Regions from separate parts of the Mesorhizobium sp. KR1-2 genome, predicted to be linked through region 1. Evidence: predicted binding sites of a transcription regulator. Region 1 holds the regulator's gene; the other holds the start of a gene.

What was found. The regulator PhoB, encoded in region 1, activates phosphate uptake and scavenging genes when phosphate is short. The targets are predictions, from matches to a motif close to TGTCATNNANCTGTCAT.
Region 2: the regulator PhoB is predicted to act here: its motif matches at 14,130-14,146, upstream of ABLE85_RS21385 (DUF2794 domain-containing protein).

What each region holds. Positions count from the first base shown of each region.
Region 1 covers NZ_JBDZDS010000005.1:160,599-176,079, forward strand. The annotation lists gene pstC (phosphate ABC transporter permease subunit PstC) at 1-607, shown strand, start outside; gene pstA (phosphate ABC transporter permease PstA) at 604-1,923, shown strand; gene pstB (phosphate ABC transporter ATP-binding protein PstB) at 1,939-2,763, shown strand; gene phoU (phosphate signaling complex protein PhoU) at 2,811-3,518, shown strand; gene phoB (phosphate regulon transcriptional regulator PhoB) at 3,536-4,225, shown strand; gene ABLE85_RS12450 (ROK family protein) at 4,234-5,472, opposite strand; gene xylF (D-xylose ABC transporter substrate-binding protein) at 5,664-6,707, shown strand; gene ABLE85_RS12460 (sugar ABC transporter permease) at 6,917-8,302, shown strand; gene ABLE85_RS12465 (ATP-binding cassette domain-containing protein) at 8,317-9,105, shown strand; gene ABLE85_RS12470 (CHASE domain-containing protein) at 9,196-10,842, shown strand; gene ABLE85_RS12475 (hypothetical protein) at 10,910-11,227, opposite strand; gene ABLE85_RS12480 (HWE histidine kinase domain-containing protein) at 11,400-12,452, opposite strand; gene ABLE85_RS12485 (DUF1328 domain-containing protein) at 12,636-12,803, opposite strand; gene ABLE85_RS12490 (response regulator) at 12,934-13,728, opposite strand; gene ABLE85_RS12495 (NepR family anti-sigma factor) at 13,940-14,137, shown strand; gene ABLE85_RS12500 (RNA polymerase sigma factor) at 14,143-14,691, shown strand; gene ABLE85_RS12505 (hypothetical protein) at 14,849-15,184, shown strand; gene ABLE85_RS12510 (hypothetical protein) at 15,201-15,481, shown strand, end outside.
Region 2 covers NZ_JBDZDS010000012.1:134,305-149,785, reverse strand. The annotation lists gene ABLE85_RS21455 (hypothetical protein) at 107-547, opposite strand; gene ABLE85_RS21450 (MBL fold metallo-hydrolase) at 691-1,740, shown strand; gene ABLE85_RS21445 (DNA starvation/stationary phase protection protein) at 1,818-2,336, shown strand; gene dapF (diaminopimelate epimerase) at 2,430-3,314, shown strand; gene mtaB (tRNA (N(6)-L-threonylcarbamoyladenosine(37)-C(2))-methylthiotransferase MtaB) at 3,314-4,597, shown strand; gene ftsY (signal recognition particle-docking protein FtsY) at 4,609-6,360, shown strand; gene ABLE85_RS21425 (septation protein A) at 6,394-7,041, shown strand; gene ABLE85_RS21420 (hypothetical protein) at 7,290-7,451, shown strand; gene ABLE85_RS21415 (DsbE family thiol:disulfide interchange protein) at 7,519-8,100, opposite strand; gene ccmD (heme exporter protein CcmD) at 8,097-8,267, opposite strand; gene ccmB (heme exporter protein CcmB) at 8,423-9,088, opposite strand; gene ccmA (heme ABC exporter ATP-binding protein CcmA) at 9,088-9,693, opposite strand; gene acnA (aconitate hydratase AcnA) at 9,974-12,664, shown strand; gene ABLE85_RS21390 (DUF1223 domain-containing protein) at 12,876-13,655, shown strand; gene ABLE85_RS21385 (DUF2794 domain-containing protein) at 14,162-14,551, shown strand; gene ABLE85_RS21380 (N-acetyltransferase family protein) at 14,579-15,148, opposite strand; gene ABLE85_RS21375 (Bax inhibitor-1/YccA family protein) at 15,276-15,481, opposite strand, start outside.

The DNA.
Region 1 (15,481 bases):
GCCGAGGCTGCGCGCGGTGGTGAAGCCGGCGCTCGAACTGCTCGCTGGCATCCCGACCATCGTCTACGGTATCTTCGCGCTGGTGACGCTTGGGCCCTTCCTGCGCGATCTGAGCGCGGCCCTTGCCGGCGGCACCGGCTTCATCCAGGCGCAGAGCATCTTCACTGCCGGCCTGGTGATGGGCGTGATGCTGATCCCGGTGGTTTCCTCGCTCTCCGACGACATCATCACCGCCGTGCCGCGCGCCATGCGTGACGGCTCGCTGGGGCTTGGCGCGACGCGCTCGGAGACGATCAAGCGCGTTGTTTTGCCCGCCGCGCTGCCGGGCATCGTCGGCGCCATCCTGCTGACGGCCTCGCGCGCCGTCGGCGAGACCATGATCGTGGTTCTGGCCGCGGGCGTGGCCGCCAACCTGACGCTTAATCCCTTCGAGGCGATGACCACCATCACCGTCAAGATCGTCAACCAGCTCACCGGCGACCTCGAGTTCAACTCGCCGCAGACGCTGGTGGCCTTCGCGCTCGGCATCACGCTGTTTGCGCTGACGCTGGTGATGAACATCTTCGCGCTCTACATCGTGCGCAAGTATCGGGAACAGTACGAATGACCGACATCCCCTTGAACGGCATTGCCAACGGTACCGTTACCCGCCCGCGCCGCGACATCGGGCTGAAGCGTCGCTACGCCGCCGAACGCCGCTTCCGCCTTTACGGCATCCTGGCGGTTTCGGTCGGCATCGTGTTCCTCGCGGTCATGCTGGTCTCCATCGTCAGCAAGGGCTACACCGCCTTCTGGCAGACGACCGTGACGCTGCCGATCACCTTCGACCAAAACATCATCGACCCGGAAAACAAGCGGGCGACCGACCCGAACGTGCTGATCACGGCCAACTATCCCAAACTGGCCGAGAGCGCGCTGCTGACCAAGCTGGGGATCTCCCCGGACGACAAGGCGGCGGCGCGCAAGCTCAAGGGCTTCCTCTCGGATGGCGTGCGGGCTCAACTGCGTGCGGTGGTGGCGGACGACCCGTCGATCATCGGCACCACCCGCAACGTGCCCATCCTCGCCGCCGCCAACATCGATTCCGCCTTCAAGGGCCAGATCGACCTGTCGGTCGACGAAAGCCGCCGCAAGGTGTCCGACCAGCAGATCGTCTGGATGAAGCAGCTCGCCGCCGACGGCTCGCTGGCCGAGCACTTCAACAAGGGCCTGTTCAGCTTCGGCGCCTCCAGCCGCCCGGAAACCTCGGGCATGGGCGTGGCGATCATCGGCTCGTTCTACATGATGGTGATCGTGCTGCTGCTGGCGCTGCCCATCGGTGTCGCCGCCTCGATCTACCTCGAGGAGTTCGCCAAGAAGAGCCGGCTAACCGACCTCATCGAGGTCAACATCAACAACCTGGCCGCGGTGCCGTCGATCGTCTTCGGCCTTCTCGGTCTGTCGGTGTTCATCAACTTCCTCGGCCTGCCGCGTTCGGCCGCGCTGGTCGGCGGTCTGGTGCTGACGCTGATGACGCTGCCCACCATCATCATCGCCACGCGTGCGGCCCTTGCCGCCGTGCCGCCGTCGATCCGCTCGGCGGCGCTGGGCCTCGGCGCCTCCAAGATGCAGATGGTGTTCCAGCACATCCTGCCGCTGGCGGCCCCCGGCATCCTCACTGGCACCATCATCGGCCTGGCGCGCGCGCTGGGCGAGACGGCGCCGCTGCTGCTGATCGGCATGGTCGCCTTCGTGGCCGACTATCCGGGGACGCCGCTGGAGCCGTCGACCGCGCTGCCGGTGCAGATCTACATGTGGGCCAACGAGGCCGAGCGCGCCTTCGTGGAGCGCATGTCGGGCGCCATCATCATCCTGCTCATCTTCCTGATGGCGATGAACATCACGGCGATCGTGCTTCGACGCCGCTTCGAACGGCGCTGGTAGGTGGGGACCTGTAATATGAACATCATGACCGAAACGGCACTCGAAAGCGCGGTGAACGACAAGATGAACGGTACGCCCAACGAAACCATCAAGATGCGCGGCCGCAAGGTGAGCGTGTTCTACGGCGAGAAGCAGGCCCTGTTCGACGTCGACCTCGACGTGCGCGAGAACCAGGTGACGGCGCTGATCGGCCCCTCGGGCTGCGGCAAGTCGACCTTCCTGCGCTGCCTCAACCGCATGAACGACACCATCGACAGCGCCCGCGTGACCGGCAAGATCACCCTCGACGACGAGGACATCTACGATCCCAAGATCGACGTGGTGGAGCTGCGCGCCCGCGTCGGCATGGTGTTCCAGAAGCCGAATCCGTTCCCGAAGTCGATCTTCGAGAACGTCGCCTACGGCCCGCGCATCCATGGCCTCGCCCGCAAGAAGGGCGACCTCGACGCGATCGTCGAGACCAGCCTGAAGAAGGCCGGCCTGTTCAATGAGGTGAAGGACCGCCTGCACGAGCCGGGTACCGGCCTGTCCGGCGGCCAGCAGCAGCGCCTGTGCATCGCGCGCGCCATCGCGGTGTCGCCGGAGGTGATCCTGATGGACGAGCCGTGCTCGGCGCTCGACCCCATCGCCACCGCGCGCGTGGAGGAACTGATCGACGAGCTGCGCCAGAACTACACCATCGTCATCGTCACCCACTCCATGCAGCAGGCGGCGCGCGTGTCGCAGCGCACCGCCATGTTCCATCTCGGCCAGCTGGTCGAGGAGGGGGAGACCGACAAGATGTTCACCAACCCCGACGACAAGCGCACGCAGGACTATATTACCGGGCGCTTCGGCTGAGCCGCCGCTTGGCCGAACCCCACGCGCAGATTGCGAGGACCAGCATCATGGGCAAACACACCGTCACCTCCTTCGACGAGGATCTCGGGCACATCGACCGCCTGCTCAGGGACATGGGCGACCTTGCCGCGGCGATGGTCAGCGCCTCGATCCAGGCGTTGATAAACTCCGACAACGCGCTGGCCCAGCGCGTGATCTCCGACGATGCGGTGATGGATGCCCGCCAGCGCGAGCTGGACGACCGCGCCATCACGCTGATCGCCAAGCGCCAGCCCATGGCGCAGGACCTGCGCGCCGTGGTCGGCGCCATCCGCATGGCCGGCGATCTCGAACGTATCGGCGATCTCGCCAAGAACATCGCCAAGCGCGTCAACGCCGTGGGCGAGAGCGCCATGCCGCGCAGCCTTGCCCACTCGATCGAGACGATGTCGGCCATGGTGCTGGACCAGGTCAACGGCGTGGTCGACAAATATGTCTCGCGCGAGCCCGAGGGGCTAAAGACGCTGCGGGCCGCGGACGAGAAGATCGACGTGAAATACACCGCCGTGTTCCGCGAGCTTCTCACCTACATGATGGAAGACCCGCGCAACATCACCGCCTGCACGCATCTCCTGTTCTGCGCCAAGAATCTCGAGCGCATCGGCGACCACGTCACCAATATCGCCGAAAACGCCTATTACGTGCTGACCGGGCAGCAGCTTCCGCCAAACCGGCCGAAGCTCGACGAAACCTCGCTGGCGACGCCGGCGGTCTGAGGCAGAGCTTCCAAATGATGATTGCACCGAAAATCATGGTGGTGGAGGACGAGGAGCCGCTCGGCGTCCTGCTCCGCTACAACCTGGAATCGGAAGGCTATCAGGTCGAGGTCGTGCCACGCGGCGACGAGGCCGAGATCCGGCTGCAGGAAAACGTGCCGGACCTTCTGGTGCTGGACTGGATGCTGCCGGCGGTTTCCGGCATCGAACTGTGCCGGCGCCTGAGGATGCGGCCCGAGACCGAGCGCCTGCCCATCATCATGCTGACGGCGCGCGGCGAGGAGAGCGACCGCGTGCGCGGCCTTTCCACCGGCGCCGACGACTATCTGGTCAAGCCGTTCTCCACGCCCGAGTTCATGGCGCGGGTGAAGGCGCTGCTGCGCCGCGCCAAGCCCGAGGTCCTGTCCAGCGTGCTCAAGGTCGGCGACATCATGCTCGACCGCGAGGCGCACCGGATCTATCGCGGCAAGACCGAGATCAAGCTCGGGCCCACCGAGTTTCGCCTGCTGGAATTCATGATGCGGCATCCGGGCCGCGTCTTCTCGCGCAGCCAGCTGCTCGACAATGTCTGGGGCGAGACGATCTATATCGACGAGCGCACGGTCGACGTGCATGTCGGGCGCCTGCGCAAGGCGGTGAACCACGGCCGCATGCCGGACGTCATCCGCACCATCCGCGGCTCGGGCTACGCGATCCGCGAAGACTGAGCCGTCGTTCAGGCCGCGCCTTCGGTGCTTGCCGGCGCGGCGCCGGGCGCGAATATCTCGCGGTCGACGAAGGTGAGGGCGTTCATGGTGCAGCCCTCGCGGATCAGCGGCACTTCGTTGGGCTCGATGTCGAAGGATATCTCGCCGTTGTGCTGGCCGCCGGCGGTCTTGGCGATCGCCTCGCGCAGTGCCGGCTCGATCAGGTCGAAAGCGGTCGCGCCGATGCCGACCAGCGCGACCGGCGCCGGGTCGATCAGCGCAAACAGGCTGCCGAGGCCGAAGCCGATGGCCTCTCCGGCGACGCGGAAGGCCTCGCGCTCGGGACCGTCGGCCGCGCGCGCCCGGTCGGCCAGAGCCCGTATCTCCTCGTCCGAAATGTCGGCCAGGGGGGCCTCGTCCTCGCTCCAGCGTCCGGCGTTGCGCCAGATCGCGTAGTTGCCGGCATAGGCCTCCACGCAGCCGCGCCGGCCGCAGCGGCACAGTGCCCCGTCGGGCCGGTGGATCATGTGGCCGAACTCGCCGCCCGACGACTGCGTGCCGGTGAACGGCTCGCCCCTCAGCATCATGCCCATGCCGATGCCGTGCGAGAGCAGGATGGCGATGAAGTCGTTGCGGTAGCGCTCGGGCCGGCGCCAGCGCAGCGCCACCGCGATCATGTTGCAGTCGTTGTCCACCGTGACGGGAATGCCGGTGGCGGCTTCGAGCCGGTCGCCGAATTCGAGATGCGCGTGCGGGGTGATCGGCGACCACAGCATAATGCGCGAGACGGAATCGGTGATGCCCTGCACGGCCATGCCGATGCGCAGCACGCGCCGGCCGGCGGCGCGGCGCGCCTCGATCTGCCGGCACACCATGGCCACGCAGTCGCCGAGGAGCGCTTCGCGCGACATGGTCAGCGTGTCGAGGCGGCGCTCCTCCGCCGCGATGACCTGCCCGGAATAGTCGACCACCGCGACCGCGAGAAGGTGGAGGGAGAGCACAACGGTGACGATTTCGGCGGCATCGGGGGCAAGGCCCAGCGCCACCTGGGGCCGGCCGCGCTTCGAGCTGACTGCTTCCGTCCCCTTGGTCTCGACGAGGATGCCTTCGGCGATGAGGTCGGCCGAGATCGCGGAAATGGTCGAATGGCTGAGGCCGGTCGAGCCGGCGATCTCGGTGCGGGACGGCTGGCCCGCGCGCCGCACGGCCGCGATGACCATGGCTCGGTTGCGCTTGCGCAGATCGTCGTGACGGATCGCCGTCGACATGTTCGGCATTCCTCCCGGCCCCGTAGCGCTGAGCACATTCCAGTTCGCACGCCCCGCGTCAACGGTCATACAAGGATATTGACAGAACTCGGGCCATACGCCATTCTTTTTTTCGAGGCTCGAAAAAATAGCCTCGACCAAGGCCGCAGACCATCGTCATCGCGCCCTGGAGGGGGCGCAGGGAGGAAATCATGAAGAAGTTTGCAACCGCCATGCTGGCGGGTGTTGCTCTGTCCATGTCGCTGGCTGCCGTGGCGCAGGCGAAGGACAAGATCATTGGCGTCTCCTGGTCGAACTTCCAGGAGGAGCGCTGGAAGACCGACGAGGCGGCGATCAAGGCCGCGCTCGAAGCCTCGGGCGACAAGTATATTTCCGCCGACGCCCAGTCCTCGGCGTCCAAGCAGCTGACCGACGTGGAAAGCCTTATCTCGCAGGGCGCCAACGCGCTGATCATCCTGGCGCAGGACTCCAGCGCGATCGGGCCCGCTGTCGAGAAGGCCGTGGCCGAAGGCATTCCGGTCGTCGGCTATGACCGCCTGATCGAGAACAAGGACGCCTTCTACCTGACCTTCGACAACAAGGAAGTCGGCCGCCTGCAGGCCAAGTCGGTGTTCGAGGCCAAGCCCGAAGGCAACTACGTCTTCATCAAGGGCAACGGCGCCGACCCGAACGCCGACTTCCTGTTCTCCGGCCAGATGGAAGTGCTGAAGGACGCCATCGGTGCCGGCAAGATCAAGAATGTCGGCGAGGCCTATACCGACGGCTGGCTGCCGGCCAACGCGCAGAAGAACATGGAGCAGTTCCTGACCGCCAACGACAACAAGGTCGACGCGGTGGTGGCTTCCAATGACGGCACTGCGGGCGGCGCGATCGCAGCCCTCGACGCGCAGGGCCTGGCCGGTTCGGTGCCGGTGTCGGGCCAGGACGGCGACCATGCCGCGCTCAACCGCATCGCGCTCGGCACGCAGACCGTGTCGGTGTGGAAGGATGCGCGTGAGCTTGGCAAGGCGGCTGCCGAGATCGCCTCGCAGCTCGCCGACGGCAAGAAGATGGACGACATCCCGCATGCGGTGAAGTGGTCTGACGGCCCCAACAAGGTCGAGATGACGTCGGTCTTCCTCAAGCCCGTCGCTGTCACCAAGGACAACCTCAAGGCCGTCATCGACGCCGGCTGGGTTGGCAAGGACGTGGTCTGCCAGGGCGTGAAGGCGGGTTCGGTCGCGGCCTGCGACTAGGACGAGACGCTGTCCGGATCATTCGACGCCGCGGTTTGAACGAACCGCGGCGTTTCATTCGGCGGTGCTGCGTGCCCACCGATGCGGGGCACCGCAACACCTTGAATTCCCACATGATCGCTTCCGGAAAATCGATTCCGTTTTTCGAGGGGCGTGCGCTAGGATGCAGCCGGCAACCGGCGCAAGACCGGACCGGGCGGGAGGACGTCATGACCGAAGTGACAACTGAGGAACCCGCGGCGCAGGACACCGTGGGTCATGGGCTCGTGGACCGGGCGCGAGCGTCCGAGACGGGCGCGGTCGGCCGCTTCCTCCAGGCGACCGAACTCGACACGCGCATGCTGGGCATGGTCGGCGCGCTGCTGCTCATCTGGATCGGCTTCCAGTTCATCTCAAGCCTGCGCTTGGGCGTCAGTCCGTTCGAGTTCGACAGCCGGACCTTCCTGACCGCGCGCAACCTGTGGAACCTGTCGGTGCAATCCTCCTCGGTCGCCGTCATGGCGACCGGCATGGTGCTGGTCATCGTCACGCGCAACATCGACCTGTCGGTCGGATCCATCCTTGGCGTGTGCGGCATGATCATGGGCGTCACCCAGGCGATCGTCCTGCCGCGCTTTGGCGGCTATTCGCTTGGCGATCCCTCGATCTGGATCATTGCCCTGGCCGCCGGCCTGCTGGTCGGGCTGACGATCGGCGCCTTCCAGGGCTTTCTCATCGCCTATCTCGGCGTTCCCGCCTTCATCATCACGCTCGGCGGGTTGCTTGTCTGGCGCGGCGCCGCCTGGTGGGTCACCAGCGGCCAGACCGTGGCGCCGATGGATGCCACCTTCCGCCTGATGGGCGGCGGGCCGGAGGGCGCGATCGGCGCGACCTGGAGCTGGATCGTCGGTCTCGTCGCCTGCGCGGCCGTCATCCTGATGCTGGTCTCGGGCCGCAACCAACGCAAGCGCTTCCGTTTCCCACTCCGCCCCGTCTGGGCGGAGACGTTTTTGGGAGCTGTCGCCTGCATCCTCATCCTCGCCGCTGTCCTGGTCGCCAACTCCTATCCCTGGCCGGCTGGCACGGTGAAGAAATATGCCGAGGCCAACAACATCACCATTCCGGACGGCGGGCTGTTCATCGCCCACGGCATCGCCATCCCGGTGCTGATGGCGATCGCGGCCGGTATCATCATGACCTTCATCACCACGCGCACCCGCTTCGGCCGCTACGTCTTCGCGATCGGCGGCAATCCGGAAGCCGCCGAGCTTGCCGGCATCAACACGCGCTGGGTGACGATGAAGATCTTCATGCTGATGGGCTTCCTCGCGGCCATCAGCGCGGCGATCTCGACCGCGCGCCTGAACGCGGCCACGAATGCGCAGGGAACGCTCGACGAATTGCTCGTGATCGCCGCGGCCGTCATCGGCGGCACCTCGCTCTCGGGCGGCGTCGGCACGGTGGCTGGCGCCATGCTGGGCGCGATGCTGATGCAGTCGCTGCAGTCGGGCATGGTGCTGCTGGGAGTGGACACGCCGCTGCAGAACATCGTCGTCGGCATCGTGCTGGTCGCGGCGGTGTGGCTCGACACGCTCTACCGCCGCCGCGTGCACTGAACCGGGAGGCCACGATGGACCAGATACGCACCCCGCTCGTCGAGCTTCGCAACATCTCCATCGCCTTCGGCGGCATCCGCGCCGTGGACGACGCCTCGGTCGACCTGCATGCGGGCGAGGTCGTGGCACTGCTCGGCCACAATGGCGCTGGCAAGTCGACGCTGATCAAGATCCTGTCGGGCGCCTACAAGCGCGACAGCGGTACCATCCTCGTCAGTGGCGAGGATGCCACGATCGGCAATCCGCGCGATGCCAAGAAATACGGTATCGAGACGATCTACCAGACGCTGGCTTTGGCCGACAATGTGGACGCCGCCGCCAACCTGTTCCTCGGCCGCGAGCTCAGGACCGGCTGGGGCACGCTGGACGACGTCGCCATGGAAGCCGAGGCGCGCAAGGTGATGGGGCGGCTCAACCCGCGCTTCCAGCGCTTCAAGGAGCCGGTGAGCAAGCTGTCGGGCGGGCAGCGCCAGTCGGTGGCGATCGCCCGCGCCATCCTGTTCAACGCCCGCATCCTGATCATGGACGAGCCGACGGCAGCACTTGGGCCGCAGGAGACGGCGCAGGTCGGCGAACTCGTCAAGCAGCTGAAGGCCGACGGTATCGGCATCTTCCTGATCAGCCACGACATCCACGATGTCTTCGACCTCGCCGACCGGGTCTGCGTGATGAAAAACGGCCAGGTCGTCGGCACGGCGCGCACCGAGGATGTGACCAAGGACGAGGTGCTCGGCATGATCATCCTCGGCAAATGTCCGCCCGGCGCGATACCGGGGCCGGGCGCCTTGGTCAATGCGGTGTGACGGTACGCGTTTCGGCGTAGAAACCATAGACAAACGTTCTGACAGGCTGCGGATTGCAATAGTTCCGGCACCCGTTACAAAGGGTGGGGTATGAGCGCCCGCCCGTTGAAGAAATTCATTTCTCTTGCGGCTTTCTTGGCTGTCGCATTTGCCAGCCTCGGAATGGCTGGCTTTGCCTATGTCGCCTCGGAGGAGGCAGCACGTTTCAAGTTCGAGGCGACGGTGGACGATGCGATGAACCGCATCGAAGGCCGCCTCGACCTGCATCTGTCCCTGCTGCGATCCACCCAGGCGATCTTCCAGGTACGCGGAGGCAATGTCACGCCTGACGAGTTCCGGGCATACTTCAACGCGCTCGACATCAAGAACAACTTCACTGGCCTGCGCGGCATCGGCTTCCTGGGCTTTGGCAAGGCGGGGAGCGAGCCCGAGCTCGAAGGCCAGATCAAGCACCTCTACGGCGTGCACCGGGAGATCTTTCCGGCCTCGATGCAAAAGTGGCGGACTCCGCTGCTGCTTTACCAGCCGATGAGCGGCCCCGATCTCGATGGAATCGGCTATGACATGTTCGCCGATCCCGCGCGCCGCTCGGCGATCGAGCTGGCGGTCCGCACCGGCAAGCAGCGGGCCACGGGGCGCGTGTTGCTAGGGAAGGAAAGCCGGGTCGGACAGGAACCAGTGCCGGGCTTCCTGATCTTTGCCAGCATCACCCACAAGCCGACGCCGGAGGAGGCCGCCAGCGGCCTGCCGCCGGTAACTGGCCTCGTCTTCGTGGGTTTCCGCACGGGGGACCTGTTCCAGGCCGCGATGGGGTCGGCGCCTCTGCTGCCTATCAGCGCCGAGGTGTTCGACGGGCCGATCGAGGACGAAAACCTGTTCTACCGGACGCCGCCACCGCCCTCGGATGCCTATGGCCAGGACTTCCGCGTGACGCGGACCATCGTCCTGGGCGGCAAGCCTTGGACGCTGCGGTTCCGCCCGGCCGATACCTTTTCAGAGCCATCGTCGCCCACCATCCCGCTCATGCTCGGGCTGTTCGGCCTGCTTTTGGCCGGGGCGGTGGCCATGGTCGCCCTCTACCAGGAGCGCGCCTACGACGCCGTTTCACAGCTGCACGAGACGACTGAAAAGAGCCTGCTGGAAAAGGACCTGATGCTTCAGGAAATGAAGCACCGGATCAAGAACTCGATCACCCGCGTGCTGGCCATGGCCCGCCAGACGGCGGCGCATTCGACCGATCTCCAGGAATTTTCAAAGTCGTTCGCCGCGCGCCTCCAGGCCATGGCTGCCTCGCAAGACATGCTCACCCGCTCGCGCTGGCAGAAGGCCGATCTTCGCGAGCTGGTCGAGACCGAGCTGCAGCAGGTATTCGGCAAGGAACTGCCTGACGACATGCTTTCTGGCCCGACCGTGCTCCTGGACCAGACCATGACCCAGGCGCTTGGCCTGACGTTCCACGAACTGGCGACCAACGCATTGAAATACGGCGAGGTCGGCGACTCCATGGCTGCCTTGAAGGTCACGTGGGAGATCATTGACGAGGGCAATCCGAAGCGACTACGCCTGTCGTGGGTGGAACAAAGCAGCACGCCGGTCATCCCGCCGACCCGGACGGGCTTCGGCACCAAGCTCATCGACCGGAACATCGAGCGGGAGCTCTACGGCACAATCGCGCGCGATTACGGCGCAGGCGGCCTCTCGGTGGACATTGACATTCCGCTGAACTCGAGAAAGTAGGACGGCTTATCGCGTCGGCAGCCCAGCTGGGCGCGGTCCGGAACTCTGCCACTTGCCGGGCTACTAGCTAGCGACCGGCCTTTTCGAAATGGACCTCACTGGGTGCAGGCGCAGGCTCCGATGTGTAGATCGACGCATCGAGCGTGCCATCCGGCGTCACCTTCCAGGTCAGCTGGGCGTCCTCTTCCTCCATGGCGGGATCGACGGAAACGCATTTGGCGTAGACCCGCGGGCGCTGGCCCTCGGCGTCGCGCAAGGCGCTCGGCAGCATGCTGGCGCATTCTTCCTCGGTTTCATAGAGCGGCACCGGAGCCGGCAGTTCGCCGCATTGCTTGAGATCGCCCGAACATCCGATGATGAGCAGAAGAGCAGCGATGTGTTCCATGGGGGCTTCCTCTCCGCGAGGGAACGATCCCGTGCGCGGCAGGTTCCCGCAATTCGGGCGTCGGCGCCAAAAAATGACGTCCGATCGAGCGTACTTTTGGGAGAAAGCAGGGCATGGCTTGTCGCACATGAGCGGCCTAAGCCACGACCTGCCAGCATAGATGCAACGGCCCTCAGTCGATCTCGAAGCTGTCGCCGGGGACCACCAGTTCGTAGCGAAGCGTATCGTTGTCGATGCTGAAGCTGGCGGTGCCGTTCAGCGAGGTCGGCACGACATGTTCGAGCGCAACGCTGCCGAACCGCTTCTCGCCGCGCTTGTTGGCCGGACGGCCGAGCGTCTCCGTCCAGGAGAGCGAAAGGGAGGGCTCGTTCTCCGCCCCCTCTATCTTCTCCGCGGCGACGGTGACGAAGCCCCCGCTCTGCGACAGCGCGCCGTAACTGACCGAATTGACCGCGAGTTCGTGCAGGGCCAGTCCGATATGCAGCGCGGCGTTGGGGTTGAGATAGGGGTTTATCCCCTCGAACACGACCGCACGCTTGGTATCGGGGCTGTAGCGCGCGACCTGGCTGATGACGAGCTCTCGCAGATCGGCCCCGCGCCAGTTGGAGGAGGTGACCAGGTCCTGCGAGGAGGCCAGAGATTGCAGGCGACCGCGAAAACGCGACAGGAACGTGTCGATCGAGCCGGAATAGCGGCCGGTCTGGGTGGCTATGCTCTGGATAATGGCAAGCAGGTTCTTCGAACGGTGGCTGAGTTCGCGCAGCAGGGCCCTCAGCGTCTGCTCGCGGCGCTTCTGCTCGGTTATGTCAACGGCGGTGGTGACGATGCCGTTGGTGTCAGCCTCCGGGGTCTTGTCGAGGTCGATCCATACTTCGAACCAGCGCTGGCCGCCGTCGTTCGGAAAGGTGATTTCCAGGCTTTCCGGCTGGCCGGTGTCGAGAACGGCCTGCTTGGCGGATATCATGCGTTCAGCCTGCGCAGGAGGCAGGAAATCGCTGTCCGTCTTGCCGGTGACGTCGCCCGCGGCCCAGGCCTTGGGTACGTTCTGCGCCCACAGCACACGCAGATCCTGATCCTGATAGAGCACGAGGATACCGGTGTTCCGCAACGCGTGGACGAGGGCTCGGCCAAGGTCAGGGATTCCCCCGGTGTGGGGTTTCACCGCGGCGCGACCGCCGTTTTCATTCTTTTCGTGCTTCTCGTGTCCGCTGGCGACCGTGATCATCGTTCAACTTTCCCCACGCGCAGGTTGAACGATTCAATCTGTGATGGGTTCCCGCTATGCCCTGCGTTAGCTCGGGCTCAGCATCGGCATTGGAGCCGAGCTTGCTGACCGCCGCTGTTCGATAACCCTCCGGCAGCCGTTCGAAAGCCGCCAGCAATGCGTCATTTTCGGCAAAGTTCGATGTCACTGGGCCCTGCGAAAAAGACCGGCGATCAGCGAGATCACCAGGAACGCCAGGAAGATAAAGAAGAGGATTTGCGCGATTCCGGCGGACGTTCCCGCGATGCCGCCAAAGCCGAGTGCACCGGCAATGATAGCGACCACGAGGAATACGAGGGCCCAGTACAGCATCAATCATCTCCTTAGCCGGTATGGTGTTGAAACGTGTGAGCGCGGCCTTTGTTCCACGCGCTTAAGTCGCGCCGACTCAAAGAAAAGGCCGCCTCGGGGACGACCTTTTCAAGCGTCCGGGTGGGTCAGGTCAAGCAGCGGCCTTGGCCTGCCGATCGAAGAAAAGTGCCTGGCTGATCAAGGCCTTGACCATTTCCGGATTGAACGGCTTGGTGACCAGGAAGGCCGGTTCAGGGCGTTCACCAGTGAGCAGCCGCTCCGGGAAGGCGGTGATGAAGATGACCGGCACCGAGGCGCTGGTCAGGATTTCGTTCACGGCGTCGATGCCGGAGCTGCCATCGGCGAGCTGGATGTCGGCCAGGATCATCTTCGGCCGCGTCCGGCTGAACATGGCGATCGCTTCGGTGTGGGTGCGCGCCGTGCCGACAACGCGGTGGCCCAGGCTTTCGACCATTTCCTCGATGTCCATGGCGATCAGCGGTTCGTCCTCGATGATCAGGATGTCGGTAGCCACCTGACGCGAAATCTCGTTGCTGGCCTGGGAAAGAAGCTCGACGAATTGGGCTTCGGTGACGCCCAGGATCTCGGCGGCTTCCTCATTGTTGAAGCCTTCCACCGCCACCAGCAGGAACGCCTGGCGCGGCAGCGGGGAAAGGGCGGTCAGATTGGCCGCGGCGCGCTGCTCCCAGGGTGAATCCGCTTCTTCCTGCGGCACACGGATGGCGACCGTGGTAAACAGGCGGGCGAAGACCTTGTAGAGCGCGATGCGCTCACTAGATGCTTCGGGGAAGATGCTGACGTCGGCAATGATCGCCTCCAGCACTGCCGCAACCAGCGCGTCGCCACTTTGTTGCGATCCGGAGACCGCGCGCGAAAAACGACGCAGATAAGGTAGATGAGGGGCGATGGTTGCCGACAGACTCATGATAGGATGCTTCCCTCACATGATGGAGATGAATTGATAATTTGAAACACCACCGGCTTCAACGACGCATTTCCGAAAAAGTTCCGGCCTTGGAGGAACTAAGTTGCCGATGCGGCGTTGGGGGGTGGAATTGGGCAACCGAATAGCGGGTTCGTTCGCCTTGTTTTTGGGACGCGAGCGGGCATCGGTAGAAACAGGGACGACCATATTAATGACTAAACAGCAGGTCGGTGCGGAAGACACCGCTTTGCGCCGGCAGGGTTCGGGCGACCCGCTCGGCGCAAATTCAGAAATTGGCCGCAAACTGAAGCAATATTATGATCAGTTGTTGAGCGACGAGGTGCCGGAGCGCTTCAGCCAGTTGCTAGCCCAGCTGGAAGAAGCCGAACCTTGTCAGAAGAAGGGCTGATCGGCATGTCCGTGTCTCCTGCGTTCAAGGCGGAACTGCTCGGGTCTATCCCCAACCTGCGTGCCTTCGCCGTGTCCCTGACGCAGAACGCCGACAAGGCGGACGACCTCGTTCAGGAAACGCTGGTCAAGGCTTGGGACAAGCACGAGAGCTTCCAGATGGGGACCAACCTCAAGGCCTGGCTGTTCACCATCCTGCGCAACGAGTTCTACTCGCAGATGCGCAAGCGCGGCCGCGAGGTTCAGGACAGCGACGGGGTGATGACCGAACGGCTGGCGGTTCATCCCAGCCAGCACGGCCTTCTCGATCTCAAGGACTTTCGCGGTGCGCTGGAGCAGCTCCCGCAGGATCAGCGCGAAGCGATCATCCTGATCGGTGCCTCAGGCTTTTCCTACGAGGAGGCGGCCGAAATCTGCGGCTGCGCGGTCGGTACGATCAAGAGCCGGGTCAGTCGCGCACGCAACCGGCTCCAGGAAATACTCAAGATTTCCGGAGAGGCCGAATACGGGCCTGACGCGATCTCCGCGCAGGTCACCGGATCCAACGCCGCCTGAACCGCCGCGATAAGGTCGGCATTGCCGAAGTCGATCCACCTCCGGTGCGAGCCGTCGAACCGGCTCTGAAGCGCTTTCACTGCCCAACTCTGCCACGCGGGGGAACTTCATCGCCGGTTACGGCGTTGCAGCAAGGCAAAGCCAAGGAGTTGGAATCATGGCAGGAGTAGCAGGCAGAACCCCCAAGTCCGACAACGGCATGGGCAGCGTTCCCGAGCTTGAGGAAGACATCCGGCAGCTGCGGGCCGATATCGCCAAGCTCGCCGAACAGCTGAACGTGACCGGCGAGCATTCCTACAAAGCCGCGCGCCGCGCGGCCAAGGAGGGCGTCGAGCAGCTTCGGGTGCAGGGTGAAGCTGCGATGGAAGGCCTGCGCGGCAATGCAAAGGATTTTGAGGAGCAGGTATTGTCCACAGTGCGCGAGAAGCCGGTCACCTCGCTGGCGATTGCGGCCGGGCTGGGCTTTCTGTTCGCCATGATGTCGCGCCGCTGAGTCTCGGACGAGGGGGATGGAGATGCTGGCATCCCTGATCGCGGGTTTCGCCTCCGGCGAAACGGCGCTGGCCGTGCGTCGGGCGCGGGCAGCGGCGATCGCCTATCTGCTGGCGGGCGCGGCAGCGCTCTGCGGCATCGGCTTCCTGATCGGGGCTGCCTATATCTGGACGGCGGGCCGGATCGGCTCCATCGAGGCGGCGCTGGCGTTCGGCGTGGGCTTCCTCGTGCTGGGCGGGCTCGTGCTGGCCGCCTACAAGCTGGCGGCGAGCCGCCGGCGGCAGCTTGAGATACGTCG
Region 2 (15,481 bases), on a different contig from region 1:
ACTCACATGACGATGTTGGCGATATTTCAACCGCATATGGTTAAAATACGGTTTGCGGAAGAGAACTGTTGCAAAAATGCCTCAACCTCCCCGCCCAGGAGGGCCGTTAAGCGCCGATCGGCAGGCTCGGCACGAAGACGTAGCCGCACGGTCCCACCAGATGGCATTCGCGCAGCCCGTGAGGCTTGTCGACAGACCCTGAGAGGACGATGTGGTCGTGCTGACGCGCCAAGGCTTCGGCCCGATCGGGATCAGTCCCGTAAAGCCGGATTTCCAGGCCCGCGCCCCGTGTTTCAACGCCTGCGATGACGCCGGTCATGGGATTGTCGCGATAGCTGTGGTCGGCATGAAGCATGAACACCGACCCGAGCAGCCGCACGGCCGCGAAATCCTCGTCGGAATAGACGAGGGTTGCGCCCAGCACGTCGCGGCAGAACATCGCCATCGGCTCGATCTCGTCGACCAGCAGGTTGATGCCGACCCCTGTCGGCAGGGAGCGGCCGAAATCGTCCGCTGCCATCCATGGTTCCTTGGTGCGCTTCTTCACCTTCCCTTTCCTTCCGGCATGTCGAGCACAGACTAGCAAATTCGGGCTGCCGTAATTGGTCTTTCCGCCTGCAAATGCTTGCGCCAGCGGCCGGCATCCCTATCTTTGGCTGCGAACCCGCCTCGGGCGCAGTGCCCGCGTGAATGACGATCGGTCCCGCAATGGCGAAGAAGCCGAAAGCCGCCAATCTTTACTACCAGGGCCCCGCGAGCGATCACTTCGACGGCCGCCGCTTCTTCAATCCCAACGGCAAAACGCCGGCCGGCTATTCGGCCTTGCTGAAGTGGCAGCTTGGCAAGCGCCGCACCAAGTGGCCGGCATCGTGGCCGAGCCCATTCGCAGCGGCAAAGCCCGAGCCGCAAATCAACGGCGGCGGCCTCCGGGTCACCATGGTCGGCCACGCCTCGCTGCTGATCCAGACCGCCGGCCTCAACATCCTCACCGACCCGGTATGGTCGGCCCGCGTGTCGCCCCTCTCCTTCGCCGGGCCGAAGCGGGTAAACCCGCCCGGCATCGCGTTGGGCGACCTGCCGCCCATCGACCTCGTGCTCGTCAGCCACAATCACTACGACCACCTCGATCTCGCCACGCTGAGGCGGCTGCATGCGGCTTACGACCCGCTGGTCATCACCCCGTTGGGCAACGACGCGATCATCCGTGGAAGGGTGCCCGACATGCGCGTCTGCACCGGCGACTGGGGCGACCGGTTCGAGCTGGACGGAGTCGCGATCCACCTCGAGCCAGCCCATCACTGGTCGGCACGCGGCACCAAGGACCGGCGCATGGCGCTGTGGTCCGGCTTCGTCGTCGAGACCTCGGCGGGCAAGATCTATTTCGCTGGCGATACCGGATTTCACGACGGTATCAACTACCGGCACGTCGCCGAAAAGCATGGCGGCGTGCGGCTGGCCATCCTGCCCATCGGCGCCTATGAGCCGCGCTGGTTCATGGCCCCGCATCACCAGAACCCCGACGAAGCGGTTCGCGCCATGCTGCTGTGCAACGCTGCCTTCGCCGCCGGCTGCCACTGGGGCACGTTCCACCTCACCAACGAACCGATCGAGGAACCCCGCGCCAAGCTGCTGGAAGCGCTCGACGCCCACGACGTTTCCCGCGAAAAATTCCGCGCCATGGTGGCCGGCGAGGTCTGGGATATACCGCTGGAAGAGAAAAGACCGCTCCCGGCAGGATGAGCTGGCTCCTCGCGGGAACAGACTTCGGGCGTCTGCATTTCTGGGTGGTAACGAACTCGCTACAGGGAGCGTCCACCATGCCGGAAGCCAGCACCGCCAAGACCCGCCGCAAGGCCCCGCTCACCACGCCGACCGGCCTCGGCGACAATGCGCGCCGCGACATCACCGGGGCGCTCAACGCGCTCGTGGCCGATGTCTTTGCTCTTTACCTGAAGACCAAGAATTTCCACTGGCATGTCAGCGGCCCGCATTTTCGCGACTACCACCTGCTGCTCGACGAGCATGCCGAGCAGATCTTCGAAATGACCGACGATTTGGCCGAACGCGTCCGCAAGCTGGGTGGCACCACGATACGCTCCATCGGCCATATTGCTCGCCTTCAGCGCATCGATGACAACGACGCCGACTTCGTCACGCCCCAGGACATGCTGAGCGAGCTGCGCGAGGACAACGAGGCCCTAATCGCCAGCATGCGCAGCGCCCATGAACTCTGTGACGACGAGCGCGACGTCGCCACGACGAGCATCCTGGAAACTTTCATCGACGAGGCCGAGCGCCGCACCTGGTTCCTGTTCGAGGCGAGCCGCAAAATATAGGCATGGCAAACAAGGCCCAGTGGAGGGCGCGGGATCAGGCCGGCCGCCCTTCTCCACTGGTAATTCGCCGTCGTTTCCGCCATATAGGCCGCAATGGATAATGGAACACCCTTCGCCAAGATGAACGGACTCGGCAACGAAATCGTCGTTGCCGACATGCGTGGCCGCGCGGATCGCGTGACACCGGCAGCGGCTGTCGCGCTGAACGCCAATCCGGCGACCAAGTTCGATCAGATCATGGCCATCCACGACCCGCGCACGCCGGGCACGCACAACTACATAGAGATCATCAATTCGGACGGCAGTCTCGCGCAGGCCTGCGGCAATGGCACAAGGTGCGTGGTGCAGGCGCTGGCCGCGGAGACCGGGCAGAAGATCTTCACCTTCGAGACCGTGGCAGGCATCCTCAATGCCGAGGAACATGCCGACGGGCTGATCTCGGTCGACATGGGTGTGCCGCGCTTCGGCTGGGAGGACATTCCGCTTGCCGAGGAGTTCCGCGACACCCGCATGATCGAGCTGCAGATCGGCCCCATCGATGCCCCGGTGCTGCACTCGCCCTCGGTTGCCTCGATGGGCAATCCTCACGCCATCTTCTGGGTCGATCGGGACGTCTGGTCCTATGAACTGGAGCGGTTCGGGCCCCTGCTCGAAAACCACCCGATCTTTCCCGAGCGCGCCAACATTTCCATCGCGCAGGTGACCTCGCGCGAAACGATGAACCTGCGCACCTGGGAGCGCGGCGCCGGCCTGACGCTGGCTTGCGGATCGGCCACCTGCGCCGCCGCCGTGTCGGCCGCGCGCACCGGCCGCACCGGCCGCGCCGTCACGGTTACGGTGCCGAGCGGCGGCAGGCTCAAGATCGAATGGCGCGACGACGACCATGTCGTCATGACTGGCCCGGCGGAATGGGAATTCTCAGGGACCTTCGACCCCGCCACCGGCGCGTGGCAGCGCGACCAGCAGGACGTCGCCTGATGGGTATCGACATCGTCACCTTCGGCTGCCGGCTCAACACCTATGAGTCGGAAGTGATGCGCCGCGAGGCGGAGGCCGCCGGGCTGGGCGCGCTGAAGAACGGCGCCGTCATCTTCAACACCTGCGCCGTCACGGCGGAAGCCGTGCGCCAGGCCAAGCAGTCGATCCGCAAGGCGCGGCGCGAAAATCCCGATGCGCGCATCATCGTCACCGGCTGCGCCGCGCAGACCGATCCCGACGCCTTCGCCGCCATGGGCGAGGTCGATCTCGTGCTCGGCAACGAGGAGAAGCTGAAGGCGCACAATTACCGCGCGCTGCCCGATTTCGGCGTCAACGACACCGAGAAGGCGCGCGTCAACGACATCTTTTCCGTGCGCGAGACGGCGTCCCACATGGTCGACGCCATCGAGGGCCGGGCGCGCGCCTTCGTTCAGGTGCAGAACGGTTGCGACCATCGCTGCACCTTCTGCATCATCCCCTACGGGCGCGGCAACTCGCGCTCGGTGCCGATGGGCGCAGTGGTCGAGCAGGTCAAGCGGCTCACCGGCAACGGCTATGCCGAGGTGGTGCTGACCGGCGTCGACATGACCAGTTTCGGCGGCGACCTGCCGGGCGCGCCAAAACTCGGCAAGCTGGTGAAGACGATCCTGCGCCAAGTGCCCGAGGTACAGAGACTGCGGCTGTCGTCCATCGATTCCATCGAGGCCGACGACGACCTCATGGACGCGATCGCCACCGAAAAGCGGCTGATGCCGCATCTGCACCTGTCGCTGCAGGCGGGCGACGACATGATCCTGAAGCGCATGAAGCGGCGCCATCTGCGCGACGATTCCATCCGCTTCTGCGAGGAGGTGCGGCGGCTGCGCCCTGACATCGTCTTCGGCGCCGACATGATCGCCGGCTTCCCGACCGAAACCGAGGCGATGTTCGAGAATTCGCTGAAGATCGTTGAAGAATGCGGGCTGACCCATCTGCACGTGTTCCCCTTCAGCCCGCGCGAAGGCACACCCGCCGCGCGCATGCCGCAGGTCGACGGGCGCGCCATCAAGGAGCGCGCTGCCCGGCTGCGCGCCGCCGGGGAAGTGGCCTATCAGCGGCATCTGGAAAGGCTCGTCGGCACAAGCCAGTCGATCCTGATCGAGCGCGACGGACTGGGCCGCACTGAAGGTTTTACGCTTGCGGCCATTGAAGGCGGCGCACCGGGCAGCATCCTCGCCACCACAATCACCGGCCAGGATGGCGCCCGGCTGATAGCCGCGCCCGCCGCGATGGCCGCGGCCTGAGAAGACACGACATGGCATTCGGCTTCATCAAGAAAGTCTTTTCCTTCGGCAAGAAACCGGCCGAGGAAGTCGAGGCGGAAGCCGCTGCAGTTCCGGCTGTCGAAGCTCGGGTTCTGGAGCCGGCGTCCGTCGAGCCCGCGCAGCCTCCGGCTGCTGAAGTGCCGGCGAGCGAGATTGCCCCTAGCCCCGCCGAAGAGCAGGCTGCCGAGAGGCCGGCTGAACCCGCCGCTCAGCCTATAGCACCGACAGCCGAAGCCGCCCCGCAGCCATTGCCGGCGGCGCCGCAGGAGCCGACGCCAGGCCCGCGACCGGACGAGCCGGCCCCCGAGCCCTCGCCTGCCGAGCCAGAACCGGAGCCTGTCGTTCCGGAGCCGGCACCGGTCGAGGTTCCCGAGCCGCCGTACGAGGTTCCCCCGGAGCCGGCCGAACTGCCCGAGACTTTTCCGGCCGAGATCCCCGCTTCGACGCTGGCCCCCGCCGAACAGGTTTCGGAACACGAGGCGGCCGTCGAGCCGCAACCTCCGTCGGAGGAGCTGAAGGCGGAACTGCCGTCCGCCGAAATCCTGCCGCCGCTGCGCCAGCCGTCGCCGGTGGAGATCGATCCGCTCCGCGACGAGGCAGCCCCGGAAATCACGCCGATCGAGATCTCGGCTGCGCTCGCCGAGGTCGAAGCCATCTCAGGCCCGCAGGAAGAAGCGCGCCCCGTTCCATCTTCCGAGCCGAAGGCGCTAGAGGCCGAGCCTACAACGGCCCAGCCTCTCCCGTCGGCTTCCGTCGGCAAGGTGACAGTGTCCAAGAAGGTCGAGCAGAAGGCCGAGCCCGTTGCGCCCGCTGCTCCCGAGCCCAGACTCACCTGGTTCCAGCGCCTGAAGCAGGGCCTGTCGCGCTCCTCGAAGGAACTGTCCGGCAGCATCGCCGGCGTCTTCACCAAGCGCAAGCTGGATGAGGACACGCTGGAGGAACTGGAGGACGTTCTGATCCGCGCCGACCTCGGCATGGAAACGGCTATCCGCATCACCGATGCGCTGTCTTCCAGCCGCTACGGCAAGGACGTTTCCGACACGGAAGTGCGCACCATCATGGCCGAGCAGGTCGAGAAGGTGCTGAAGCCGGTCGCCATGCCGCTCGAGCTCGACCTGTCGCACAAGCCGCATGTCATTCTGGTGGTGGGCGTCAACGGCACAGGCAAGACCACCACCATCGGCAAGCTCGCCGCCAAGCTGACCGAAGGCGGCCTCTCGGTAATGCTGGCCGCCGGCGACACTTTCCGCGCCGCGGCCATCGAGCAGCTGAAGATCTGGGGAGAGCGGACCGGCTCGCCGGTGATCTCCTCCAAGCTCGGCGCCGACGCCGCGGGCCTTGCCTACGACGCCTTCGAGAAGGCCAAGGCGGCAGGCTCCGACGTGCTGATCATCGACACCGCCGGCCGGCTCCAAAACAAGGCCGAGCTGATGGCGGAGCTGGAAAAGATCGTGCGCGTGCTCGGCAAGCTCGATCCGGAGGCCCCACACACCGTGCTGCAGACGGTCGACGCTACCACCGGCCAGAACGCGCTGAACCAGGTCGAGATCTTCCGCAACATCGCCGGCGTCAACGGGTTGGTGATGACCAAGCTCGACGGCACGGCGCGCGGCGGCATTCTGGTCGCCATCGCCGCCAAGCACCGCCTGCCTGTCTATTTCATCGGCGTCGGCGAGCAGGTCGACGACCTCGAACCATTTTCCGCAAGCGATTTCGCGAAAGCGATCGCTGGAGTAGCCTAGCCCGGATCCCGCCAGAGGATCTGAAAGGAAACCATGTCCGAGCCCGTCTTCGAACGCGACCCATCCGACCCCAAGAAGAAAGAAGTCAATCCGCTGCTCAAGCTGGCGCTCGAGCTGGGCCCGCTGCTGGTGTTCTTCTTCGCCAATGCACGGGGCGCCTGGCTGGTGGAAAAATTTCCGGTCCTCGGTGATTTCGGCGGCCCGATCTTCGTCGCCACCGGCCTGTTCATGATCGCCACCGCCGTCGCGCTCGCCGTCTCCTGGGCGCTGATGCGCACCCTGCCGATCATGCCGCTGGTGTCGGGCATCGTCGTCTTCATCTTCGGCGCGCTGACGCTGTGGCTGCAGGACGACGTCTTCATCAAGATGAAGCCCACCATCGTCAACACGCTGTTCGGCGTCACGCTGCTCGGCGGGCTGCTGTTCGGGAAGTCGCTGCTCGGCTATGTCTTCGACAGTGCTTTCCGTCTCGACGAGGAAGGCTGGAGGGTGCTGACGCTGCGCTGGGGATTCTTCTTCCTGTTCCTGGCGCTCGCCAACGAGGTTGTGTGGCGGAATTTCTCCACCGACACCTGGGTGGCCTTCAAGGTGTGGGGCATCATGCCCATCACGCTTTTGTTCACCTTCAGCCAGATGCCGCTGATCATGCGGCATTCGCTAGACGAGCGGTTCAAGAAATAGGCTTTTGGCAGGGGGGCACGCCGCCCATCGCAGACCGGGAGATTTCAGAAAAGTTCCGCAATTCGCGCCGGGGCATGACTCTCTGCGGCTCGCTTGCGCTCGGGCTTCGTTAATCGGAGATGCGCCCGCCACATTGCTGCGATGCAGCAATGCATATTGCAATGCAGCATAACCGTGGCAATCTTCAATCCGAACAGGGAGGAGCCGAACCGCCGCCGGAATGTGACGGCCCAGAAGGAGTACTCGCCATGAGCATAGCCAATGCCCACGCCAAGGACCGCATCGCCAAGCGCCGCCGCTACAACGCGCTGGTTGCCGAGATCCAGAGCCTGACCCCGCGCGACCTCGCCGACATGAACGGCAACCGCAGCGAATTGCTCTATCACGCCTACCGCGAGATCTACGGCTGAGGACCTTTCCGGGCCGCGAAGGCACCAGGCATTGCCGCACTCGTTAAGAACAGGGGCGGCCGCCTGTCTAAGAAGTCGGCGCAGCCAGCGCCTTTTCGATTTCGGGCATCAGCACGGTCTCAGCCGATTGCGGCGTGATGGGACCGACATGCTTGAAGGCCACCTTGCCATCGCGGCCGATGACGAAGGTTTCCGGCACGCCGTAGACGCCCCAGTCAATCGCCGTGCGGCCGGCCGTGTCCACGCCGACGGCGCTGTAGGGATTGCCGAGATCGCCGAGGAAGCGGCGCGCATTTTCGGGCTTATCCTTGTAGTTCAGCCCGACGACTTCGAAGCGCTTGTCCTGCGACAGCGCCAGCAGCACCGGATGCTCTTCCCGGCAAGGCGCGCACCAGGACGCGAAGACATTCACCAGCGTTACCTTGCCGGGGAAGGTGGAAGAATCGAGCCCCGGCAGCGAAATCCCGTCCAGCGGCGGCAGTTCGGTTTGGGGAGCCATGCGGCCGATCAATGCCGAAGGCACCGTGGAAATATCGCGGCCCGACAGAAGCTGGGTGAGGAACAGGCCAGCGAGCGCAAGGAACACCAGCAGCGGCAGCAGCACCAGCAGCTTGCGGCGCGGTTTGGGCTGTTGGCTCTCGACGGTCACGTAGCCGCTCCCTTGCGATCGGAGCGGCGGCGCGTGCCGCTTGCCTCAAGCTCAACCATCTCGCGCCGCCGGGCGCGCTGGTCGACAAGGATCCACACCACCAGCCCGGCAAGCGCCAGCGCCGAAATGCCGTAGGCGGCAAAGACGTAAAGCGCATGTGGGGTCATCAAGCCCTCCGGCCCGGTGCGCGGCACCGCGTGCATTCCGCACTATGAGAAACAGTCTTGCCCATCGCCGTTACATAGCCGCGACGGTGCGGCTCCGCAATCGAATCACCCTGCGACGAATTCGGGATGACCGGATCGTGGTGCCGCTCCGGCTTTCAATCCGCGCCAGAGCGAAGCGCGAGCGCCGCCGCCACCGGGCCGATCACCGCCAGAAACAGCGTCAGCGCGCAGAGGATGAGGAAAGGCTGCAGGAACGGGTTCGGGTAGTTCACGGCGCCATAGCTTGCCGAAATGCCGAAGATCAGCACCGGGATCACCAGCGGCAGCACCAGCACCGAAACCAGCAGGCCGCCACGCGGCAGCGCCACTGCCACCGCCGCTCCGGCCGCACCGATGAAAGTGATGGCCGGCGTGCCGACCAAGAGCGTCAGCGCGGCCGCACCGATGCCCAGCGGCTCCATGTTCATGAACAAGCCGAGCAAGGGGGCCGCCACCACCAGCGGCAGCACGCTCGCCGTCCAGTGCGCGAGGCATTTGACGAAGACCGTGAAGGCCAGCAGATGGCGATCGTGGTTGAGCAGCAGGAGGTCAAGCGAGCCGTCCTCGCGGTCGGCCTGGAACAGCCGGTCCAGCCCGAGCAGCGAAGCCAGCAACGCGCCGATCCAGAGTATGGCCGGGCCGATGCGCGCCAGCAGGTTGAGGTCGGGGCCGACGCCGAAGGGGATGGTGGCGATGACGGCGAGGAAGAACAGCACGCCGGTCAGCGCACCGCCGCCGGCGCGGATGCCGAGCCTGACATCGCGGAGGTAGAGAGCGAGCATCAGCGTCCCCCCATCCTGAGTTGCTGGACGCCTTCCAGCCCGAGCGGCAGGTGAGTCGCGGCAACGATCATGCCGCCCCCCAACAAATGCGTGCGCATCAGTTCCGAGAATTGCGTCTCGGAGCGCTTGTCGAGGCCAGAAGTCGGCTCGTCGAGCAGCCACACCGGGCGGTGACTCACCAGAAGCTTGGCGATGGACACGCGCCGCCTTTGCCCGGTCGACAGATAGCCGAAGGGCAGGTGGCCGATCGTCTCGAGCTCGACCATTTCCAGGGCTTCGAGAATCGAAAGGTGCGGCCGGCCGAAGAAGGCCTGCCAGAAGCCGAGGTTTTCCGAGACCGTCAGCGCTGTCTTCATCGCATTCTCGGGGCCGAGATAGTGGCAGGCCGAGGCCACGGAAGGAAAATCCTCGCCCCCCTCCTCCAGCGCCATTCGCCCGGCGGCGAGCGGAAGCAGCCCGGCCAGCACCCGCAGCAGCGTCGACTTGCCGGCGCCGTTCGGACCGGTGACGACGAGCCCGTCGCCCTCGCCGAGAGTGAAGCCGATGTCGAAGAAGACCGCTTCGCCGCCACGCCGCCCCTCGATATTTTCGGCGATCAGCCGCATCGAATCCCCTTTGTCCAACAGCCAGCTGCGACCGATGTGCGTTGCAGCAAATTTGCTCTTATCGCTCTAGAACTATTCCAGGAAATTCTCTATATGCCAGCCAACTACGCCAGCGGTCGGCGTGGTAACAATATTAGCGCCGAACCTGCTCGCGCGCCGCCTTGAACGGCCGGGATGCTTGGAAGCGGACAGCGGAAATGGCCGTACCCGCACCTTTGCGCGTGATTGCATGCACTGGCGTCCGTTTCCCCAATCGGCAACCGACAGTTAGGGATCGCACGTGTCCAAATCGCTCGACAGCTTCAATTGCCGCAGAACACTCAAGGTGGGTGATGCGGAATATGTCTATTACAGCCTGCCCGAGGCCGAAAAGAACGGCCTGAGCGGCATTTCCAAGCTGCCCTATTCGATGAAGGTGCTGCTGGAAAACCTGCTTCGCAACGAGGACGGCCGTTCCGTCACCAAGGAGAGCATCCAGGCGGTTGCCGGCTGGTTGGCCGACAAGGGTACCGCAGGCGTCGAGATCGCATATCGCCCGGCTCGCGTGCTGATGCAGGACTTCACCGGCGTTCCGGCCGTGGTTGACCTCGCAGCCATGCGCGACGGCATCAAGAACCTCGGCGGCGATCCTGAGAAGATCAATCCGCTCGTGCCCGTCGACCTCGTCATCGACCACTCGGTCATCGTCGACGAGTTCGGCACGCCGCGCGCATTCGCTCGCAACGTCGAGCTCGAATATGAGCGCAACGAAGAGCGCTACAAGTTCCTGAAGTGGGGCCAGCAGGCGTTCCGCAATTTCCGCGTGGTGCCACCCGGCACCGGCATCTGCCACCAGGTCAATCTCGAATATCTCGCCCAGACGGTGTGGACCAACACCGAGGACGGCGTGACCACAGCTTACCCGGACACCTGCGTGGGCACTGATTCGCACACCACCATGGTCAACGGCCTGGGCGTTCTGGGCTGGGGCGTTGGCGGCATCGAGGCCGAGGCAGCCATGCTCGGCCAGCCGGTTTCCATGCTGCTGCCGGAAGTCATCGGCTTCCGCCTCACCGGCAAGCTCAAGGAAGGCGTCACCGCCACCGACCTGGTGCTCACCGTCACGCAGATGCTGCGCAAGAAGGGCGTCGTCGGCAAGTTCGTCGAGTTCTTCGGCCCCGGCCTCTCCAACATGACGCTGGCCGACCGCGCAACAATCGGCAACATGGCGCCGGAATACGGCGCGACCTGCGGCTTCTTCCCGGTCGATTCGGAAACCGTCCGCTACCTCACCATGTCCGGCCGCGCTGAGAACCGCATCGCTCTGGTCGAAGCCTATTCCCAGGCACAGGGCATGTGGCGCACGGCCGAGTCGGCCGACCCGGTCTTCACCGACATGCTCGAGCTCGACCTCGGCGACGTCGTGCCGTCCATGGCCGGCCCGAAGCGCCCCGAAGGCCGCGCCGCGCTCGAAACCATCCCGGCCGGCTTCGCCAAGGCGATGGAGACCGAGTACAAGAAGACCGTCGACGTGGCCAAGCGCTACGCCGTCGAAGGCACCGACCACGATCTCGGCCACGGCGACGTGGTGATCGCGGCCATCACGTCGTGCACCAACACCTCGAACCCGAGCGTGCTGATCGGCGCGGGCCTGCTTGCCCGCAACGCCAACCGCCTCGGCCTCAGGCAGAAGCCTTGGGTGAAGACTTCGCTGGCTCCCGGGTCGCAGGTCGTGGCCGAATATCTGGAGAAGTCGGGCCTGCAGAAGGAGCTCGACCAGATCGGCTTCAACCTCGTCGGCTTCGGCTGCACCACCTGCATCGGCAATTCCGGCCCGCTGCCGGCGCCGATCTCCAAGACCATCAACGACAAGGGCCTGATCGGCGCGGCGGTGCTTTCCGGCAACCGCAACTTCGAAGGCCGCGTGTCGCCCGACGTGCAGGCGAACTACCTTGCTTCGCCGCCGCTGGTGGTCGCCTATGCGCTCGCCGGCACGGTCACCAAGGACCTCACCACCGAGCCGATCGGCGAGGACAAGGACGGCAAGCCGGTGTTCCTCAAGGACATCTGGCCCTCGACCCAGGAGATCGACGAGTTCATCGCCAAGAACGTCACGCGCGAGCTGTTTGCCCGCAAATATGCCGACGTCTTCAAGGGCGACGAGAACTGGCAGAAGGTGCAGGCCCCGAGCGGCCAGACCTACACCTGGGACGACGCCTCGACCTATGTGCAGAACCCGCCCTACTTCGTCGGCATGGGCGCCAAGCCCGGCGCGATCGGCAAGATCGAGGGCGCACGCGTGCTCGGCCTGTTTGGCGACAAGATCACCACCGACCACATCTCGCCGGCGGGTTCGATCAAGGCTGCTTCGCCTGCGGGCAAGTATCTCACCGACCATGGCGTGGCGGTTGCCGACTTCAACCAGTACGGCACGCGTCGCGGCAACCATGAGGTGATGATGCGCGGCACCTTCGCCAACATCCGCATCCGCAACCACATGCTGGGCGAGAACGGCAAGGAAGGCGGCTACACCATCCACTATCCGTCCAAGGAAGAGATGCCGATCTACGATGCGGCCATGCAGTATCGCGCCGAAGGCGTGCCGCTGGTCATCTTCGCCGGCATCGAATACGGCAACGGCTCCTCGCGCGACTGGGCTGCCAAGGGCACCAACCTGCTCGGCGTGCGCGCCGTGATCGCCCAGTCCTTCGAGCGCATCCACCGCTCGAACCTGGTCGGCATGGGCGTCATCCCCTTCGTCTTCGAGGAAGGCACCTCCTGGGCCACGCTTGGCCTCAAGGGCGACGAGACCGTGACAATCGAAGGGCTGGAGAACATCCGTCCGCGCCAGAAGATGATCGCCAAGGTCACCTTCGCTGACGGCAGCGTGAAGGACGTTCCGATCCTGTGCCGCATCGATACGGTCGACGAACTCGACTACTTCAAGAACGGCGGCATCCTGCAGTACGTTCTGCGCGACCTGGCCGCCTGAGGCCGATCGCAAACTAGGCTCAAGGCCGCCGGCGCAACCACGCCGGCGGCCTTTTCTTGTCCGCTACCGCCTGCGCAGCCCGTTCATGCGAAATTTGCGGATAGTGTCCCCAAATGTCACCGCAACGTGACTTCACGTTGATGGGGCCATCCGCCTATTGTTTCGGGCGGAGAACGGCCGGCCCAACCGGCCAGTCATCTTTGGAGCGGTCATGACATTGCGTTTGCTTTACCGGCTGGCGATCCTGGCGCTGGCACTGCCGCTCCTTGCGGCTCCGGCGCTGGCCGGCGACCTGACGCGCCCGCGCGGCGTCATCGAGCTTTTCACTAGCCAGGGATGCAGCACCTGCCCTCCCGCGGACAAGCTGTTCGAGAAATTCGCCAACGACGACAGTGTTGTGGCGCTTGCCTATCATGTCGACTACTGGGACTACCTCGGCTGGCGTGACACGCTGAGCAGTCCCGACAGCACCGACCGCCAATACGCCTATATGCGGGCCTTCGGCACGCGCTCCGTCTATACCCCCCAGGCTGTCATCAACGGCCGGGTGCATGTGAACGGCGCCAAGCACGCCGACATCGCGGAAGCGCTGGACCGGATGAACAAGTCCGGCGAGGGCCTCAGCGTCGACGTCTCGCTCCGGCAATCCGGAGACGGCCTGCTGATCGAGGCGGGTCCTGCTTCGCCCGGGGCCGCCCACAAGGCGCATTTGATCCTGGTCTATTTCGGTCCGCCGCAGTCGGTGGGCATGGAAGTGGGCGAGAACGAAGGCCGCACCATCACCTATTGGAACCCGGTGTCCGACGTGCAGACGGCCGGAGTGTGGCGCGGCGAGGCAATGAAATACGAGATTCCGATCGGCAACATTGCCCACAATGGCGGCTGCGCAGTGCTTCTCCAAAGCGTCAGCAAGGATGGGGTTCCCGGTCCCATCCTCGGCGCCGCAATCTATCGCAGGAAGGCTGAGCAAACGCAGCAGATTCGCGATTAGCGTGTCCCGAAAGCTGCAGATTTTTCGGGATCATGCTCAAAAACAAAAGCTTAGAGCGAGTTAGCCTTCTCGCTCCAGGACTGTCGCGCCGACAAAAAAACCGGCGCCTCTGCCGGCACCGGCTTCAGTTGATTGGGATCGTCGTACCCGGAGTTCCTGAAAGAAAACCGAGGTTGGTTCGATCCGACGCAGACCCGTGGGCGGGGGGCTTGGGGTTTACAGGCCGGTGCCGGACCGAACCGTCTCAGGCAACGCCTATAAGGTCGTCCGACAATGGGGCGCGAACGCGAGTAAAAGAGGGCGGAAATGTGGCGGGGAATCACCAATGAAAACAGGATGTACACGTTCGTGAGCGTCATTCGGGTCGCCGCCGGGCTTCCGGCGGCGGAGAAGCCGCGGGCAAGGACCACAAGCAGCGGTGCCGAGCAGGGCCTGTAAGGACTTGCAATTGCAGCGCGAAAGCGCGACCCTCCTTGTTGCCAAACTGTCATGAAAGGCGTTTGTGAATGTCCAATCGCGGAAATGCGGCGGAGGGTAGGGACGAATCCGCAATATTGATTCCCCTTCACGAGGCAAGACGCGAAAGGCAGGCTCAGCCGGTCTCCTTCGACCGGCGCGAACTCGACCAGATCCTCAGGGTGTACGGACGCATGGTGGCGGCCAATGAATGGCGCGACTACGCGATCGATCATCTCGCCGACCGGGCGGTATTCTCTGTATTTCGCCGCGCCAGCGAAACCCCGCTGTTCCAGATCGTGAAGGACCCGCGTCTCGCCAGGAGGCAGGGAGCGTTCAGCGTCATTGCCGCCGGCGGCCTCATCCTCAAGCGCGGGCATGAGCTGGCGCGCGTGCTCGGCGTCTTCGACAAGAGGCTGAACCTGGTCCACCAGGCCTGACAGGCTCGACTGTAGCCTTTCGGCCGGTCAGGCTTTTCCCAGAAATTTCCGTTCGGGAAACGACGCGGGGTCAGGCGCCGCGTCCCTGCCACCGTTCATCGCAAGCTGCATGAACACGGTATCCAGCCAGCGCCCATGCTTGTAGCCGGAGCCCTCCAGCGCCCCTGAGTGCCGGAAGCCGAGTTTTTCGTGCAGCCGCACGGATGGGCTCTGCGGCGAGCCGTCGCCGATCACCGCGATCATCTGGCGAAAGCCGAGCGCCATCGCCTCGGCGATCAGCCGCTCCAAGAGCAGCCGGCCGATCCCCTGCCCCTTGGCCTCCGCGGCGACATAGATCGAGTTCTCGACAATGAAGCGATAGGCCGGGCGGGGCCGAAACGGGCCGGCATAGGCATATCCCACGACGCTGCCGTCGCGCTCTGCCACCAGATAGGGAAACCCTTCGTCGCGCAGCGCAGCGAACCGCGCCTCCATCTCGGCGCGCGAGGGCGGCTCCAGCTCGTAGCTGGCCGTACCGTGCATGACCGCATCGGCGTAGATCGCAGTGATGGCGTCGAGATCATCGGCCTGCGCCGGCCGGATTTCGATATTGCTCATTTTTTGGGCACCATGGATTGATGCCTGAATTTAAGCAGGGCGTAGACCAAAAGAAAAGGGCGGCCTTTTGGGCCGCCCTCGGTCTCGTTGCTGTACCAGCCGCTTCCGGCCGGACGCCTCGCAGCGCTTATTCGCGGTTGCCGAGGAACTGCAGCAGGAACGTGAACAGGTTGATGAAGTCGAGGTAGAGCCTCAGCGCGCCCATGATGGCCTTGCGGCCAGCGACCAGCACGTCGTCGCCCTCGAAATACATTTCCTTGATGCTCTGCGTGTCATAGGCGGTCAGGCCGGCGAACACCAGGACGCCGATCGCCGAGATCGCGAACTGCAGCG